Regions from separate parts of the Cryobacterium sp. M25 genome, predicted to be linked through region 2. Evidence: predicted binding sites of a transcription regulator. Region 2 holds the regulator's gene; the other holds the start of a gene.
The links. Region 2 encodes LexA, which represses DNA repair genes until DNA is damaged. Its sites were predicted from a motif close to TCGAACANNTGTTCGA; they were not measured.
Positions count from the first base shown of each region.

Region 1: CXY81_RS08940 (DNA polymerase III subunit alpha) is a predicted target of LexA. The motif match lies at 1,721-1,736, and genes of this name have one in related genera.

Region 1 is NZ_PJJU01000052.1:36,622-40,884, forward strand. It holds gene CXY81_RS17500 (3-hydroxyisobutyryl-CoA hydrolase) at 1-362, shown strand, start outside; gene CXY81_RS08935 (AI-2E family transporter) at 487-1,626, opposite strand; gene CXY81_RS08940 (DNA polymerase III subunit alpha) at 1,776-4,263, shown strand, end outside.
Region 2 is NZ_PJJU01000058.1:27,183-32,863, forward strand. It holds gene hisB (imidazoleglycerol-phosphate dehydratase HisB) at 1-373, opposite strand, end outside; gene CXY81_RS14495 (histidinol-phosphate transaminase) at 400-1,479, opposite strand; gene CXY81_RS14500 (LysM peptidoglycan-binding domain-containing protein) at 1,529-1,885, opposite strand; gene lexA (transcriptional repressor LexA) at 2,169-2,873, shown strand; gene metE (5-methyltetrahydropteroyltriglutamate--homocysteine S-methyltransferase) at 3,091-5,433, opposite strand; gene CXY81_RS14515 (methylenetetrahydrofolate reductase) at 5,430-5,681, opposite strand, start outside.

The sequences.
Region 1 (4,263 bases), on a different contig from region 2:
CATTGGAGCGGCGCCAGTTCGGCATGCCCATCGCATCCTTCCAGCTGGTGCAGGAGCAGCTCTCCCGCATGATCGGCAACGCCACCCTGTCGCTGTCGCTGATGGTGCAGATGGCGCGACTGCAGGAGAGCGGGCGGCTCACGATGGACCAGGCGGCCCTCGCGAAGGCGACCTGCACGACCCGGATGCGCGAAACGGTGGCCCTGGGCCGCGGTCTGCTCGGCGGCAACGGCATCAGCACCCGGTACGAGATGGCCAAGATCTTCGCCGACGCCGAGGCGATCTACTCCTACGAGGGCAGCTACGAGATCAACGCGCTGTTGGTCGGCCGGGCCGTGACCGGCATCTCCGCCTTCAGCTGATCACCGCTCGCCCGAACGAATTCGACGGAGATTCTGCCCGAATCGGCCCTGAAAACTCCGAAAAGGCAGTTGTGAACGAGAATCTCCGTCGAATTGGTTCAACACCGAACCTGGCGCGCATCGGCTAGGGTTTCGCGCCGGCCGCCCCGAGCGGCGGGGCAGGCGGGGCCGATTCAACCGGTGCGACCGGCGGCACCGGAACCGGCGTTACCGGAACCGGCGGCGTGGGAGCGTTCCAGGCCTTGATGACGGCCCAGCCCACGGCGGCGATCGGCACCGAGATGACCGCGCCGACGATGCCGCCCAGGATCGTGCCGGCCGTCAGTGCCAGCAGGATCACCAGGCCGTGCAGGCGCAGTGACTTGCCGAGCACCACCGGGGACAGGAAGTTGCCCTCGAGCTGGTTGACTGCGACCACGATCGCGACCACGATGATGGCGGTGGTCAGGTCGTTCGTGACGAGGGCCACCAGTGCGGCCAGGATGCCGGCGGCCGTCGCCCCGACGATGGGGATGAAGGCGCCGACGAAGACGATGACGGCGAGCGGCAGCGCCAGCGGAACCTGCAGGATCCACAGTCCGATCCCGATGAACAGGGCGTCGACGAACGCGACGATCGCCGTGCCGCGCACGTAGTTGCCGAATACCTCGACGCTGCTCACGCCGACGCGTACGGCCCGCTCGTGCCGCTTGCCGGCGAGCGGCTGGATGAGGAAGCTCCAAATGCGGGGGCCGTCCTTCAGGAAATAGAAGAGCACGACGAGGCCGAGCACCACGCCGGCCACGATCTCGGCGGCCACGGAGACCCCGACCAGGGCCCCGGACCCGAACTGGCTGCTGGTGGCGAAGTCGATGACCGACTCGCGCACCGAATCGATCTGAGCGGAATCGATCGGCAGCGTGCCGCTGGTGAGCAGTTCCTGCAGGCTGTCGAGGCCCTCGCTGGCCGAGGTGAAGAGGGTGTCCCACTCGCCACGGATGCCTAACACCACGAGGGTGACGACGCCACCGAAGACCGCGACGCTCAAGATCAGGGTGATCGCCGCGGCAAGGGATTCGTTCGCCCCCCGGGCCAGCAGGAACCGCATGAAGGGGCGCAGCGCCGACGCCACGATCAGGGCGATCAGGAGCGGGGTGAAGACCAGCTTGAGCTGCGTGATCCCGTAGATGGCCACCACCAGCAGGGCGAGGACCAGCAGGGCCTGACCGGAGCGGATGGCGGCACGGCCGAGATAGTCCGTCCAGGACGAAGTGGGCGTGGTCATGGGGATCTCCAAACGAGGCGAACGACGGCTGAGCCACCTAGCCTAGCCAGACTGCCGGTAGCGCGTGTCGGCCGTGTGACGTACACTCCCTACATCGAACATTTGTTCTATCTATCACCCATCGACCTGCCCGCCAGAGGAGTACACACATGTTCGCACACCTCCACGTCGCGAGCGCCTACTCCACGCACTTCGGCGTTACTCTCCCCCAGGCGCTGGTGGAGCAGACGCAGGCGCAGAACGGCTCCTTCCTGGCCCTCACCGACCGGGACGGTCTCTACGGCGCGGTCAAGCACGTGCGCGCCTGCGCGGCCGCGGGCATCCGGCCGGGGCTGGGCGCCGACCTCGCGGTGCACGACGACGACGGGCATCCGTTGGGCCGGATCGTGGTGCTCGCCCATGGTGATATGAACGGTCGTGGCTATGCGGCCCTCTGCCGCGCGGTCAGCGCCGCCCACAACAGCGCCGCGCACAGCGCGTCGGGGCGCCCCAGCATCGCCCGCTCGCACCTCGCCGAGCTGGCCGGACTGCGCTGCCTCACCGTGCTGCTCGGCCCTACCTCCGATGTGGGCCAATCGGTCGAGCGCCGCGACACCGACGCGGCCGGGGCCTGCCTCACCGCGTGGCTGCGCGCCCTGCCGCCGCAGTCGGTGGTGGGTGAAATCGTCTGCCATCTGGCGGCGCCGGGGACTCCCGGCAGCGTGACGCCGGCCACCCGCATGCTCGCCCTCTTCGAGCACGCCGCGCTGCCCGCCGTGCTCACCAACGCCGTGCGCTACGGCACCCCCGACGAGGCCGTCACCGCCGACCTGGCCGACGCGGCCCGCACCCTAACGGCGCTGGCGAACCTGGAGCAGCTGCAGACCAACGGCCAGGCCTGGCTGAAATCCGAAGTCGCCATGAGGCAGGTGGCGCGCATGGTCGTCGACGCCGGGCTGCACGACGACGGCGCCGTCGACCGACTGTTCCGCGACACCGAGCAGCTTGCCGAGCGGTGCAGCCTCGACCCGGACTCCGACATCGGCCTGGGTCACCCGCGCATGCCGGAGGCACGCATCATCGGCGTCAGCGGCGACCCGCTGACCGAGCTGCACGCCCGGGCCCGGGCCGGCATCGACGACCGCTACCCCGTCACGTCGCCGGCGGGCCGGTCGCTGGCGGATGCTGCGCACGCACGTCTCGTGCACGAGCTGAAGACGGTGGAGCACCTCGGTTTCGCCGGCTACTTCCTCACCGTCGCCCGGGTGGCGGACATCATCCGGGAGATGGGCATCCGCATCCAGGCGCGCGGGTCCGGGGTGGGCTCGGTGCTCAACTACGCCCTGCACACCTCCTCCGTCGAGCCCATCTCCAACGGGCTGCTCTGGGAGCGGTTCCTCTCCCCCGAGCGGCAGACCCTGCCCGACATCGACCTCGACGTCGAGTCCGCCAGAAGGCACGACGTCTATCGCACGCTCTTCGACACCTTCGGCAGCGATCGGGTGTCGCTGATGTCCATGACGAACGCCTACCGCGGCCGCGGGGCCGTGCGCGACGCCGGCCTGGCCCTCGGCATGAATCACGAGCAGGTGGCCGCGGTGGCCAAGCAGATGTGGCGCTTCAACGCGCGCGACTTCCGCCGCGCCCTGGCCGAGAAGCCCGAGCTCGAGCCGTTGGCCGCCGAGGTGCGCGCCTCCTCGCAGCTCGACCTGCTGGTCGACCTGACCGCCAAACTCGACCGGCTTCCCCGGCACATCTCCGTGCACCCCTGCGGCGTCATCCTCTCCGACGCCTCCCTGCTCGACCGCACCCCGGTGCAGGCATCCGGCATGGGGCTGCCCATGTCCCAGTTCGACAAGCACGACATGGACCCGATGGGCCTGATCAAGCTGGACATCCTCGGTGTGCGCATGCAGTCGGCCATGGCCCACGCCGTCGAGGAACATCACCGATTGTCGGGCGAGACCATTGACCTCGACCGAATCCCACTGAACGACCCGGACACCTTCGAACTGATCCGCTCCACTCGCACCCTCGGCATCTTCCAGATCGAATCTCCCGGCCAGATGGAGCTGGTCGGCAAGCTGCAGCCCGAGGTGTTCAACGACCTCACCGTGGAGATCTCCCTGTTCCGGCCCGGGCCGATGCAGAACAACATGCCCCTGAAATACCTTCAGGCCCGGCATGGGGAGGTGATGCCCGACTACATCCACCCTCGGTTCGAGCCGTTCCTCCGAGAGACGCAGGGTGTGGTGATCTTCCACGAGCAGGTGATGCGCCTGTTCGACGAACTCACCGGCTGCGGGCTCGGCCGAGCGGATGTCTTCCGCCGCCACCTTGGCAAACCGGAGCAGCTTCCCCGGATCGAGGAGTACGTGCGGATGCGTGCCCTCGAGCGCGGGTTCACCCCCGCCGTGATCGACCGCGCCTGGACGGTGCTCGCCGGGTTCGGCAGTTTCGGTTTCGCCAAGGCGCACGGGGCGGCGTTCGCCCTGCCCACCTACCAGTCCGCCTGGCTCAAGACCCACCACCCCGCGGTGTTCCTGGCCGGACTCCTCACCCACGCCCCCGGTATGTGGCCGAAAGACCTGATCGTGGCCGAGGCTCGGCTGCTCGGCGTGCCGGTACTGGGCCTGGACGTGCAACACAGCGCCCTCG
Region 2 (5,681 bases):
CGAGGTAGGGGCGCCCGGAAATGTCGACGACGGCCTGTACGAGGGCCTCGTCGAGCGGCACGACGGCGTCACCGTAGCGGGAGATGCCGGATTTGTCCCCGAGAGCCTGCTTGATCGCCTGGCCGAGCAGGATGCCGACGTCCTCGACCGTGTGGTGCACATCGATCTCGATGTCGCCGCGGGCGCGCACGGTGAGGTCGGTCAACGAGTGTTTCGCGAAGGCCGTGAGCAGGTGATCGAAGAACGGGACCGACGTCTGGATGTCCGACTCACCGGTGCCGTCGAGATTGAGCGACAGGTCGATGCTCGACTCGCTGGTCTCGCGCTGCAGGTGGGCGAAACGGGGCGAGGTGGTCGCGAAAGAGAAGCTCATACGGCTAGTTTATTGGCCCGAGCCGTTCACGACCGCCCAAGCGCCTCGAGGGCGTCGAGGAACGCCGTGGTCTCGGCCTCGGTGCCGGCGCTGACCCGCAGGTGGCCCGGGATGCCGACGTCGCGCACAAGGATGCCTTCCGCCAGCAGCGCCTCGAAGGTGGCCCGAGGGTCCTCAACGCCGCCGAACAGCACGAAGTTGCTCGCACTGCGCAGCGGAGTGTAGCCAAGCCGGGCCAGTTCGCTCACGATGCGGTCCCGCTGCCCGCGGATGTCGTCGACCATGGCAAGCATCGCGGGCGTGTGGACGAGCGCGGCGACCGCGGCAGCCTGGGTGAGCGCGGACAGGTGGTAGGGCAGACGAACCAAGCGGAGGGCATCCGTCACAGCGGGATCGGCGGCCAGATAGCCGACGCGCACACCGGCGAAGGCGAACGCCTTGCTCATGGTGCGGGACACCAGCAGGCGCTCCCGGCCGGGAAGCAGGCTCAGGGCGGTTGGCGCGTCATCCGTCCCGAACTCGGCGTACGCCTCGTCGACGACGACGATGCCGTCGCTCGCATCGTAGACGGCCTCGATCGTTTCCAGGGACAGGGGCGTGCCGGTGGGGTTGTTCGGCGAGCAGAGGAAGACGACGTCAGGGGCAACCCGGTCGACCCACTCGAGCGCCGTGGCCGGTGAGAGTTCGAACTTTGCGTCACGACCACCCGCGATCCAGCGGGTGCCGGTGCCGGAGGCGAGCAGAGGGTACATGGAGTAGGTCGGCGCGAAGCCGAGCACGGACCGACCCGGGCCGCCGAAGGCCTGCAGCACCTGCTGAAGAACCTCGTTGGAACCGTTGGCGGCCCAAATGTTCTTTCGGGTGAGGCCGTGACCAAGATAACGGGCGAGGGAATCCCGCAGCTCGGTGAACTCCCGATCGGGGTATCGGTTCACGGTCGTGACCGCCAGAGCCAATGCCGCCACGATGTCCTGCGCCACCTCAGCCGGGATGCCGTGGGTGTTCTCGTTCACGTTGAGAGCCACCGGCACGTGCAACTGCGGCGCCCCATAGGGAGTGAGTCCGCGCAGATTATCGCGAAGGGGCAGATCGTTGAGACTGGTCACTCCCCCCATGTTACCGGGGTGAGACCGGCGGGGGCTCGCCGCGGGTAGTTCACAGGTCGTTCGGAAGCGCCAGCCGCTGACCGGGCTGCACGCTGTCGGACGGCAGCTGGTTGAGGCTCACAATCTCGGCGATCACCTCGCGCGGATCGGACGTGGGCGCGATTGTCTCGGCAAGTTGCCAGAGCGACTGCCCCGACTTGATAGTGACGTAGTCGAAGGCCGTGGCCACGCGAGCGACGGTTGAGTTCTCGGCGGCGGCGATGCCTCCGTTGAGGGCGACGGCCAGGGCCACGGCTACGAGCGGCAAGGCAGCCAGGGACGTGAAAACGACGCGACCGCGCCGGGTGAGTCGGAGCCGGGTGCGTCCGGTCGCGATGGGGGCGCCTCGTTCAAGTGCAGTGCTCATGTCATACCTCCTGTGAGAAGACGCATCCGACTCTCGGCCGGGAGAGCCGGATGCGAACTTATGTTCCGAATGTATATTCGATTATTCGAACAATCAAGCTTTATTCGGTAGTTTCTGAAATATTTACTCCGACCCACTCGAATACATGTTTGTTTAATGGGCTCAACGCGGATACAGTTTCGATTGTTGATTGACACTCAATCAGGCACCCCCGACATTCGCGTGAATCGGCGGCATTCGCTGTTTGCCGCCAGCGCATCAATCAAAACGAGGAGCGACGAACGTGGCACAGAACACCAGCGGTCCCCGCGACAAGGGCGGCACCAGACGGCGCAAGAGCCTCAGCGAGAAGCAGCTCGCCATCCTCGACGTCATCCAGCGCTCGGTCAGCCAACGCGGCTATCCGCCGAGCATGCGCGAGATCGGCGACGCCGTCGGCCTGTCGTCACTGTCGAGCGTCACCCACCAGCTCAACCAGCTGGAACTGAGCGGTTACCTCCGCCGAGACCCGAACCGTCCCCGAGCACTGGAGGTGCTCATCGAGATTCCGCAGTCGCCCGAAGACACGACGGCCGGAGCCTCGGAGAGTTTCCACACCGGAGTGCAGGTCGGCGACGCCGCCATGGTTCCGCTCGTCGGTCGAATCGCCGCCGGCATCCCGATCACCGCCGAACAGCAGATCGACGAGATCTTCCCGCTACCCCGCCAGCTGGTGGGCAAGGGCGACCTGTTCATGCTCAAGGTGTCGGGCGAATCGATGATCGACGCCGCCATAATGGACGGCGACTGGGTCGTCGTGCGGCAGCAGAAGACCGCCGAAAACGGTGAAATCGTTGCAGCCATGCTCGACAACGAGGCAACCGTCAAGGTCTTCCGCCAGCGCGACGGGCACACCTGGCTACTGCCCCGCAACACCAACTTCGAACCCATCGTCGGCGATCACGCCGAGATTCTGGGGAAGGTTGTGGCAGTGCTGCGGTCGGTTTAGGGCATCAGCACTACAGCACATCAGCACTTCAGCACTTCAGCACTTCAGCACTTCAGTCCGACTCTTGGTCTCGACGGTTTCGACCAGCGTCGTGGAGACGCGCGTGCGTTGAGTCACCATGGTTATTTCGGTCGGGTCTTGTGATCCGGGTCTTGTGGGCCGGGCACGAACACTGTTTTTGGTGTCGTGCCCGGCTTTTGTGTGGGTGGAGGCGGGGTCAGGCGGAGACGGAGGAGGTCAGGCGGGCGCGGAGGATGCGGGTGGCGGCGAGCATGTTGTGCAGGGACTGGACGGTTTCGGCGTAGCCGCGGGTTTTGAGGCCGCAGTCGGGGTTCACCCAGAGCCGGGTGGCCGGGATGGCTGCCGCGGCGCGCTCGAGCAGGTCGGTGAGTTCGGATACGCTCGGCACACGCGGCGAGTGGATGTCCCACACTCCCGGGCCGATACCGTGGTCGAAGCCCTGGGACCGGATATCGCCCACCACCTCCATGCGAGAGCGTGCCGCCTCGATGCTGGTCACATCGGCGTCCAGGTTGCGGATCGCGTCGATGACCACCCCGAACTCCGAGTAGCAGAGGTGGGTGTGGATCTGGGTGGCCACGGCCGCACCGGCCGTCGCCAGGCGGAAGGACCCCACCGACCAGTCGAGGTATTCCGCCTGGTCCTTCTGCTTCAATGGCAGCAACTCCCGCAGCGCGGGCTCGTCGACCTGGACGATCTGAATGCCGGCCGTCTCCAGGTCGGCGATCTCGTCCCGGAGGGCCAGGGCCACCTGCCTGGCCGTCTCGCCCAGCGGCTGGTCGTCGCGCACGAACGACCACGCGAGGATCGTGACCGGACCGGTGAGCATCCCCTTGACGGGCTTGGGCGTCAGCCCCTGCGTGAACGCCGACCACTCGACCGTGATGGGCCGCGGTCGGGACACGTCACCCCAGAGGATCGACGGGCGCACGCACCGGCTGCCGTAGGACTGCACCCAGCCGTTCTCGGTGACCGCGAAGCCGTCCAGGTTCTCGGCGAAGTACTGCACCATGTCGTTGCGTTCCGGCTCCCCGTGCACGATCACGTCGAGGCCGATGTCTTCCTGCAACGCGACGACCCGACGGATTTCGGCGCGCATCAGGTCCCGGTATTCCGCGGTGCTCAGCACCCCAAGTACCAGCTGCGCCCTGGCCCGACGGATGTCCCCGGTCTGCGGGAAGGATCCGATCGTGGTCGTCGGCAGGAACGGCAGCCCGAGGGCCATCTCCTGGGCTGCCACTCGGTCTGCGTAGGCGCCCCGGGTGAAGTCGCCCGGAGCGAGCGCGTCGGCGCGCACCCGAACGGCGCCATCGTGGACTCCGGGAGCCACCCCCCGCGCGTCGAGGGCCGCGGAGGCCGCAGAGAGGTCGGTCTCGATGGCACGGCGACCCAGACTGAGGCCGCGGGCGAGTGTGGCAACCTGCGCGACCTTCTGATCCGCAAAGGCCAGCCAGCTCTTCAGGTCGTCGTCCAGCGCCGATTCATCGTCGACGTCGTGGGGAACGTGCAGCAGCGAGGTTGAGGTGGAAACCGAGATCCGCGGCGAGAGGCGGACCAGGCCGGCCGCCGTGTCGAAGGCGGCGGCCAGGTCGCCGCGCCAGATATTGTGGCCGTCAATGATGCCGGCCACGAGAGTGGTCGTGTCCAGTCCGGGGGTCTCCGCCGGCACGCTTCCCCGCACGAGGTCAAGCCCAATGGCTTCCACCGGGGTGATGGCAAGAACGGGTAGGGCGTCGTCGAGGCTGCCGTACGGCGCGGCGACGAACAGGGCGGGACGCTCGGCGAGGGCGCCGAGGGTGTTGTAGGCGAAGCGGAGGCCGGCGAGGGCATCCGTTCTCGGGGTGTCGATGCTCTCGCTGACCAGGGCAGGCTCGTCGAGCTGCACCCATTCGGCTCCGGCGGCGCGCAGCCGCTGCAGGAGGGCGGCGTAGACCGGCACAAGGTCGTCGAGGCGGTCAAGCGGACTGAATCCGGCCGGGGCCTCGTCGCTGGGCTTGCTCAGCAGCAGGAAGGTGACCGGGCCGACGATGACGGGCCGGGTCAGGAATCCGGCCGCCTTCGCCTCCTCGAACTCGCGCACCAGGCGGGTGCCGGCGAGGGTGAACTCGGTCTCGGGGCCGATCTCCGGCACCAGGTAGTGGTAGTTGGTGTCGAACCATTTGGTCATCTCCAGCGGCGGATTCTCCCCTTCGCCGCGGGCGAGGGTGAAGTAGCCGGCCAGGTCGAGGTGGCCGTCCGCGCCCCGCAGATGCGCGAACCGGGCGGGGACGGCGCCCACCGTGCACAGGGCATCCAACATCTGGTCGTAGTAGGAGAACGATTCCGGGATGGACGAGTCGTCCCGGCCGAGTCCCAGCAGCACGAGGCGCTCCCTGGTGCTCTGACGCAGGGCGGCCGCGGTCGCCTCGAGCTCGTCGGCGCTGACCGATCCGGTCCAGAACGCTTCGACGGCCTTCTTCAGTTGGCGGCGCGGCCCGATGCGCGGGTAGCCCAGGATGGTGCCGGCGGGAAAGGCGGAAAAGGCGGAAGAGTGGGTCATCGGTTCTCCTTGACGGGGTGAGGGGCAGGCTGTGCGGAAGCAGGCAGGGTGGGGGTGAGCAGACCGCAGCCGTCGAGCACGGCGAGCACGGTCTCGTGCTGGTTGAAGGCGTAGAGGTGCAGCCCGGGGGCACCGCCGGCGATGAGTTCCCGGGCCAGTTCGGTGGCCTGACGGATGCCGATCTCACGCTGGCCTTCCTTCGTCGGCTCCACCTCGAGCGCGATCGCCAGCTCGGACGGCAGTTCCTC